DNA from 2 places in the Serratia sp. Res13-Sevr-LER1-36-b genome. Region 1 is predicted to be linked to the other one. Evidence: predicted binding sites of a transcription regulator. Region 1 holds the regulator's gene; the other holds the start of a gene.
What was found. Region 1 encodes PhoB, which activates phosphate uptake and scavenging genes when phosphate is short. Its sites were predicted from a motif close to CTGTCATAAAACTGNCNNAT; they were not measured.

Region 1 (4,428 bases):
GCGAACTGGCCCTGCGACAGCATCATCGATTTGGTGAAGCGGCCAAAATCCAGTCCGGTGATTGCGGCAATCAGTTCTTTTTTATCGGAAATTTTATCCGCCAGGATTTTGCCGTCTGCCCGCAGTGCCAGCTCCACCTTGGGAGCCTGCAGGTTGCCGTCCGGATCGTTTTTCGCACGGCGTTGGCTCCAGAAGGCGCGATAGCCGACGCCTTTGACCTCAAACTCCACTTCTGCCAGCGATTCGGCGGTGTGGCGGGTCATCAATTCGTTTTGGCTGGCGCTGACTTCCAGCCGCGGCGTCTGGTGATAAAGTGCCAGGCAGATGGCATCCAGCAGGGTGGTTTTACCTGCTCCTGTGGGGCCGGTGATGGCAAACAGGCCGTTGCTGGCGAAGGGTTCCGCCGTGAAGTCGATTTTCCACTCGCCCTGTAGCGAGTTGAGGTTTTTCAGCCTTAGGCTCAGGATCTTCATGCCGATGGCTCCTCATGCTGATGCAAGGTTTCTACCACCTGCTGGAACATCTGCCGCATCTGCTGTTGGCGCGGTTCGGCCATCTCGGCTTCCAACGCCAAGCGGCGCTCGAAGACTTCGCCGACGCTTAACTCATTCAAGGTTTCTTTATCCTGCTGGGCAATGGTCTGGCTACGTTGCTCTTTACTGCGCCGCAGCAACACCACTTCAACCGGTAAATCTTCCGCCAGCTGTTGGATGCGGCGCTGAATATCGCTGAGGTAATCCTGAGTGGCTACTTCGATATCCAACCAAACCGGGAATTCGCCCTGATAATCGGCAAACTGCTGCAATTGAGCCTCTATTTGCTGCAAATCACCTTTGATCAGCTGCATGGGCTGGAAGGTGGGGATCTCCAATGGTGTGATCCGTTGCAGCGCACCGTCGGCAAAATCGACCAGAAACACGCTTTTGGCTTTGCCTAACTCGTCAAAACTCAATGGGATTGGTGAGCCGCTGTAGCGGATATGCTCCGATTTGGCGACGTTCTGCGCGCGATGGATATGCCCCAACGCAATGTAATCGGCAGGGGGGAACGCCTGGGCCGGAAAGGCGTCTAGCGTACCGATATAGATATCCCGTACCGAATCCGAGGTGGTGACGCCCACGGTGGTTAAATGGCCTGTGGCGACGATCGGCAGTGGCAAACCCAACGCATCGCGGCGCGTACAGGCCGCCTGATACAGGTTTTGGTAGTGTTCGGCGATGGCCTCTTGCAGAGCTTGCTGCTTTTGGTTGCCAGACTCACCGGCGCGGCTGGTGAGCAGATCCCGTGGGCGCAGGAACGGAATGGCGCAAAGTACCGCACCTGGTTGGCCATCAAGCTGATTGAGCACCACGATTTGCTGCTCAAGCTCGCTTTGCGCGTTGGCAATCACGGTGGTATTCAGGCAGGAAAGCAGCTCACGTGATTCGTTCAGCGTGGCCACGGAGTCGTGGTTGCCGCCCAGCACCACCAGTTGGCAGCCGGTACGTTGCAGCTCCACCACAAAGCGGTTGTACAGTTCACGGGCGTAGCTGGGTGGGGAGCCGGTATCGAATAAATCGCCTGCGACGATCAGCGCATCCACCCGCTGCTGTTCCACCTGTTCGATCAGCCAACGTAAGAAGGCCTGATGCTCGGCGGCGCGGCTTTTGGTGAAAAAGTACTGGCCCAAATGCCAGTCGGAGGTATGGATCAGGCGCATAGGTCTTCCATCGCTAACAGGAGGATAAGGGCGTAAACGGGCCTTATCGTAACTCAAGCATGATGATATTTCTTTAACGTCAGGAATAATCGCTATGCTTACTGCGATCGACCGGGCTTTTTTTTCATAAAAGTGTCACAAAACTGACGCATAATGGCGACCGCAATCAACTGAGATCGCTAACACATTGGCAGGATTGACGATGGCAAGACGCATACTGGTGGTGGAAGACGAAGCGCCGATCCGTGAGATGGTGTGCTTTGTGTTGGAACAGAATGGTTACCAACCGTTGGAAGCCGAGGATTATGACAGTGCCGTCACGCGCCTGTCTGAGCCGTTCCCTGATTTGGTGTTACTGGACTGGATGTTACCGGGGGGGTCCGGCATTCAGTTTATCAAGCATATGAAGCGCGAGGCGATGACCCGGGATATCCCGGTGATGATGCTGACCGCGCGCGGTGAAGAAGAAGATCGGGTACGTGGCCTGGAGGTTGGTGCGGATGATTACATCACCAAACCGTTCTCGCCCAAGGAGCTGGTGGCACGTATCAAGGCGGTGATGCGCCGTATTTCACCAATGGCAGTAGAAGAAGTGATTGAAATGCAGGGGCTAAGCCTGGATCCTTCCTCGCACCGGGTGATGGCCAATGAGCAGGCGCTGGAGATGGGGCCGACCGAGTTCAAACTGCTGCACTTCTTTATGACTCATCCGGAGCGTGTTTATAGCCGCGAACAGTTGCTTAATCACGTCTGGGGCACTAACGTTTATGTGGAAGACCGCACCGTTGATGTGCATATCCGCCGGCTGCGTAAGGCGCTGGAGACCAGTGGTCATGACAAGATGGTTCAAACCGTTCGCGGCACCGGTTATCGGTTCTCAACGCGCTACTGATCGCACTGCGCTGGAGAGGTTACCGTGCTAGAACGTTTATCGTGGAAGAGGCTGGCGCTGGAGCTGGCCCTTTTTTGCCTGCCTGCCTTATTGCTGGGGCTGATTTTCGGTTATCTGCCCTGGCTGCTGTTGGTTTCGGTGCTGGCTGCGCTGGCCTGGAACTTCTATAACCAACTCAAACTTTCCCACTGGCTGTGGGTGGATCGCAGCATGACGCCGCCGCCGGGCCGCTGGAGCTGGGAGCCGCTGTTCTATGGCCTGTACCAGATGCAGCAGCGTAACCGCCGCCGCCGCCGTGAGCTGGCGCTGTTGATCAAACGCTTTCGCAGCGGGGCCGAATCCTTACCGGATGCGGTAGTGATGACCACCGTTGAGGGCAATATCTTCTGGTGCAACGGCCTGGCACAGCATCTGCTGGGCTTTCGCTGGCCGGAAGATAACGGCCAACACATTCTCAACCTGCTGCGCTATCCGGAATTCAGCCATTATCTGCAACAGCAAGAATTTACCCGGCCGCTGACGCTACAGCTGAATAACGAGCACTTTGTCGAATTCCGTATCATGCCCTATTCCGAAGGCCAGTTGCTGATGGTGGCACGTGATGTGACCCAGATGCGCCAACTGGAAGGAGCCAGACGCAACTTCTTCGCCAACGTCAGCCATGAGTTGCGTACGCCGTTAACGGTGTTGCAAGGCTACCTGGAGATGATGAGCGATGAAGAGCTGGATGGTTCGCTGCGTGGCAAAGCCTTAGGCACCATGCAAGAGCAGACCAAACGCATGGATGGGTTGGTAAAGCAGTTGCTCACGCTCTCCAGGATCGAGGCTGCACCAAACGTGGATATGAACGAGAAGGTGGATATTCCGTTAATGCTGCGGGTGTTGCAGCGTGAGGCGCAGTCGCTCAGCGGTGGTAATCACCAGATCAATTTCCGGGTGAATGAAAATCTGCAGGTGTTCGGTAACGAGGATCAACTGCGTAGTGCGGTTTCCAATCTGGTGTACAACGCCGTCAACCATACTCCGGTGGGCACCAATATCGAAGTGAGTTGGCAGCAGACGCCACAGGGGGCTCAGTTCCAGGTCAGTGATAACGGGCCGGGCATTGGTGCCGAACATATCCCGCGCCTGACCGAGCGTTTCTATCGCGTGGATAAAGCGCGTTCGCGCCAGACCGGCGGCAGTGGGCTCGGGTTGGCCATCGTGAAGCATGCGCTCAGCCACCATGATTCACGGCTGGAGATCCTCAGCGAGCCAGGCATTGGCACCCGTTTTATCTTTACCTTGCCTAACCGGTTGATTGTTCCCGCGGCTTTAGCAGAGAATGCGGTGAAAAATTAACAGGTAGCCGCCATGAATCGATTTACTCAAGCTTTGCTGCTTTGCCTACTGTTGTCGGTTGGCCGCGGGGCCGTGGCTGCTCCGGATGGCATGCTTTCCGGCAACCTGTCCAGCGTGGGCTCCGATACCCTTGCCAACCTGATGGCGCTATGGGGGCAGGATTTCAGCCGACACTATCCCAACGTGAACCTGCAACTGCAGGCTGCCGGTTCCTCGACGGCACCCACCGCATTGGCCGCAGGAGCGGCGCAGCTTGGGCCAATGAGCCGGCCAATGAAGGCGGCGGAAGTGTCGGCGTTTGAGCACCGCTATGGCTATGCGCCGCTGGCGGTGCCGGTCGCGGTTGATGCGCTGGTGGTGCTGGTGCATCAGGACAATCCGCTAGGTGGCTTGAACCTGCAACAGCTGGATCAAATCTTTTCCGCTACCCGCCGCTGTGGGGAAAACACGCCGATTAACCGCTGGGGAGAGCTGGGGCTGCAGGGCAGTTGGCAGC
Region 2 (4,428 bases), on a different contig from region 1:
TGTTGCCCCTGCTTTTGCAGGAACTGTACGCCCTTGTCCGGGAAGTCGGTAAACACGCCGTCAACGCCCGCCTGATTGTAAATCGCGTCGAACAGTTGGTTCACGTCGGTGACGTATTTCGGCAGCTTATCGGCACGAATGGTGTAAGGGTGCACCGCCATATTGCTGGCATGAGCGTCCTTGACCATATCGGTCAACACGATCTGGTTCGGTTTGGATTTTTCTTCGACGATCAGCATGTGATAGTCAGGCCCGATGCCGTCGGCATACTGGGCGATCTTTTTCATCGCACCCGGTTTGAACATCCAGTCGTAGTCATAGTTGACCCACTTGCCGTCGGCCTTCTGCTCGTAGGTTTCGTTCCAGTCGGTGTAGGCAATCAGCTGCACCAGCTTCAGATCCATCCCCATCTTGGGTTCCAGCTGATCCTTGATGCGTTTCAGCTCGTTGGCATCAAAACACTGCAGATAGACGTTGTCGCTCTTGCTGGTGTAGCCGTATTGCTTAAGGACTTCCAGCACCCTGGTGGAGATGTCTTTTCCTTCCTGCTGATGGAACCAGGGGGCCTTGATTTCCGGGTAGAGGCCGATGTTCTTGCCGGTTGAATGGTTGAGGCCCTGTACGAACTCGATCTCTTCCTGGAAGGTGTGGACGCGGAAGTCGGATTTGCCCATCGGGAAGCGGCCAGGGTAGCTTTGCACCTGCTTACCATCTTTGATATCGAAGCCTTCGGTGAACTTCAGCGATTTGATCTCAGGCAGCGTAAAGTCGATGGCGTAGTAGCGGCCATCTTTACGCGCCCGGTCCGGGAAGCGCTCGGCAACGTCGGTGACGCGATCCAGATAGTGGTCGTGCAACACCACCAGCTCGTTGTCTTTGGTCATCACCAGATCTTGCTCAAGGAAGTCGGCACCCTGCGCGTAGGCCATCGCCTTGGCCGGTAACGTATGCTCCGGCAGATAGCCGCTGGCACCGCGGTGAGCGATAACCACTTTATCCGCAGCCTGGGCGGCACTGAGCATTGAAGTGGCAAGAATGATCCCTGTGAGCAGGGCTTTGGTTTGAGTCCGCATTCTGTGTTGCTCCATGTTGTAGAGGTAAGAAAAAGGCCGCAGCGCGGCCTTAGATTGACGATAAAGGGTAGGTAGGGGCGCTGCATGCTGCGCCCGCTTAGCTTTTAACCGCGTTTGGCCGCGATTTCTGCGTGGTGTTTCTTCTCGCTGATCATGGTCAGTACCAGCAGGATCACCGCACCGATGCTGCCGCCGATCATCACCATAAAGCCGCCGTCCCAACCGAAGTAGTCAACGGTATAGCCAACGATGGCGCTGGCTGCGACCGAACCGCCCAGGTAACCGAACAGGCCGGTAAAGCCTGCGGCGGTACCTGCCGCTTTCTTCGGTGCCAGTTCCAGCGCGTGCAGGCCGATCAGCATGACTGGGCCATAGATCAGGAAGCCGATGGTGATCATACAGGCCATATCGATGCCTGGGTTACCCACCGGGTTCAGCCAGTAAACGATGGTGGCGATGGTCACCAGAACCATGAAGAACACCCCGGTGGCGCCACGGTTGCCTTTAAACACCTTGTCCGACATCCAGCCGCACAGCAGGGTGCCTGGGATACCGGCGTATTCGTACAGGAAGTAGGCCCAGGAGGACTTATCCAGCGCGAAGTGTTTCACTTCTTTCAGGTAGGTTGGTGACCAGTCCAGGATGCCGTAGCGCAGCAGATACACGAACACGTTGGCGATCGCGATGTACCACAGCAGTTTGTTTGGCAGCACGTACTGCATGAAGATCTGCTTGGCTGTCAGCTCTTCTTCTGCTTCTTCGCTGTAATCATCCGGATAGTCGTTTTTGTATTCTTCAATCGGTGGCAAACCAACAGATTGCGGGGTGTCACGCATCAAGGCGAAGGCGATCAGGGCCACCAGGATCGCACCGAAGGCAGGCATATACAGCGCCGCATGCCAGTCGTTAAACCAGGCCATACCCAGCAGGAACAGCAGTGGAGGCAGGCCACCACCGACGTTGTGCGCACAGTTCCATACCGAAACAATACCGCCACGCTCTTTTTGTGACCACCAGTGCACCATGGTACGGCCACAAGGCGGCCAACCCATACCCTGGAACCAACCACACAGGAACAGCAGCACGAACATCACGGCAATGCTGGAGGTAGCCCAAGGCACAAAGCCCATAAACAGCATGACGGCAGCAGCCAGGATCAGGCCGGCGGGTAGGAATACACGCGGGTTGGAACGGTCAGAAACCGACCCCATGATGAACTTGGAGAAACCGTAGGCGATGGAAATCCCTGACAGCGCAAAGCCCAGGTCACCACGGCTGAAGCCCTGATCGATCAGATACGGCATCGCCAGGGTGAAGTTTTTACGCACCAGATAGTAGGCGGCGTAACCGAAAAAGATCCCCATAAAAATCTGCCAGCGCAGCTTACGGTAGAGCGGGTCTACCTTGTCGACTGGCACACGAGAAATGTGTGCAGCTGGCTTAAAAATACTCAACATGAGCGCCTCCGATGGCTTTATCTGTTTATTGCCTCAACAGGAAACGGCTGTCCTGAAGATGAGCTTGCGGATACCTGAAGTGTTGTTAAATGTTCCATAACGAGCGCAATGCTAGAGAAAACCCCCCGGTCACACCGTGATGGATGGCTCATTTGTTACACTTTTATGAAACTGTGGCGAATTTTGAGTGATCGGTTAACATTTTGGAATGGCTAAATAGCACAAATACGTGATGCTGGTCACATTCATGGCTTTTTATGGCCATATTATTTTCGTTTTCTGTTCGTTATTGTTCCTTATCAAACAAAAACCCTACTGACTGTGGCTAAATAAACGCATAACTACAGGCTCAGGGGGCGTGATGAGCAACAACTCACCAATCACCGAAACGGACGTGATCATCATTGGCGGCGGCGCTACCGGCGCGGGGATTGCCCGTGACTGCGCGCGGCGCGGTCTGCGTTGCGTTTTACTGGAAAGGCATGACATCGCCACTGGCGCGACTGGCCGCAACCACGGGTTGTTGCACAGCGGGGCGCGCTATTCGGTCACCGACGGCGAATCGGCACGCGAATGTATTGAAGAAAACCGCATCCTCAAACGTATTGCCCACCACTGCATCGAACGTACCGACGGCCTGTTCATTACCTTGCCTCAGGACTCATTGGCCTTTCAGCAGCAGTTTATTACTGCCTGTCGCAGCGCTGGCATTGAGGCCGAAGCCATTGACCCCGCGCTGGCATTACGCCTGGAGCCTGCGGCTAACCCGGCGCTGATCGGCGCGGTGCGAGTGCCAGATGGCACCGTCGATCCTTTCCGCTTAACGGCGGCCAACATGCTTGATGCGCGTGAACATGGTGCACAAATCCTTACCTATCATCAGGTCACCGGTTTGTTGCGTACCGGCGATCGCGTGACGGGCGTGCGCGTTTTCGATCATCAGGCCGCACAGCAGTACGACATCCATGCTCAGGTGGTAGTCAACGCCGCCGGGATCTGGGGCCAGCAAATTGCCGAGTATGCCGATCTGCGCATCCGCATGTTCCCTGCCAAAGGGGCATTGCTGATCCTGGGCCATCGCATCAATAACATGGTGATTAACCGCTGCCGTAAACCGGCGGATGCCGACATTCTGGTACCTGGCGATACCATCTCGCTGATTGGTACCACCTCAACTCATATCGAGTATGACCAGATTGACAACATGGTGGTGACGCCACAGGAAGTGGATATATTAATCCGCGAAGGCACGCTGCTGGCCCCGAAACTGGCGCAAACGCGCATTCTGCGTGCCTATGCGGGCGTACGGCCGCTGGTAGCCAGCGACGACGATCCTTCTGGGCGCAACGTCAGCCGCGGCATCGTGCTGCTCGACCATGCGGTGCGTGACGGGTTGGAGGGCTTTATTACCATTACCGGCGGCAAGCTGATGACTTACCGGCTGATGGCTGAATGGACCACCGACCTGGTCTGCGCCAAGCTGGGCATCGACAGCCCTTGCACCACAGCGGAAGTGGCGTTGCCCGGCTCCCGCCAGAGCGCCGAAGAGACGGTGCGCAGCGTGGTTTCACTGCCTGCCAGCATACGGGGCTCGGCGGTGTACCGTCATGGCGATCGTGCCAGCCTGGTCCCTTCTGGCAACCGGCTGGACAACAGCCTGGTGTGTGAGTGTGAAGCGGTGACTGCCGGTGAGGTACGTTACGCGGTGGATTCTCTGACCGTCAACAATCTGGTCGATCTGCGCCGCCGTACCCGCGTTGGTATGGGGACCTGCCAAGGGGAGCTGTGTGCCTGCCGTGCCGCAGGTTTGTTGACGCGGTTTAACGTGGTGACGCCGCAGCAATCCATCACCCAACTGTCCCATTTCCTCAATGAACGCTGGAAAGGCGTGCGGCCTA

Region 2: glpT (glycerol-3-phosphate transporter) is a predicted target of PhoB. The motif match lies at 2,683-2,702, and genes of this name have one in related genera.

Annotation. Positions count from the first base shown of each region.
Region 1 is NZ_JADACK010000038.1:282,183-286,610, reverse strand. Features, by position in the region: gene sbcC (exonuclease subunit SbcC) at 1-473, opposite strand, end outside; gene sbcD (exonuclease subunit SbcD) at 470-1,699, opposite strand; gene phoB (phosphate response regulator transcription factor PhoB) at 1,902-2,591, shown strand; gene phoR (phosphate regulon sensor histidine kinase PhoR) at 2,616-3,932, shown strand; gene IMQ33_RS23440 (PstS family phosphate ABC transporter substrate-binding protein) at 3,945-4,428, shown strand, end outside.
Region 2 is NZ_JADACK010000021.1:78,374-82,801, reverse strand. Features, by position in the region: gene glpQ (glycerophosphodiester phosphodiesterase) at 1-1,073, opposite strand, end outside; gene glpT (glycerol-3-phosphate transporter) at 1,178-2,530, opposite strand; gene glpA (anaerobic glycerol-3-phosphate dehydrogenase subunit A) at 2,892-4,428, shown strand, end outside.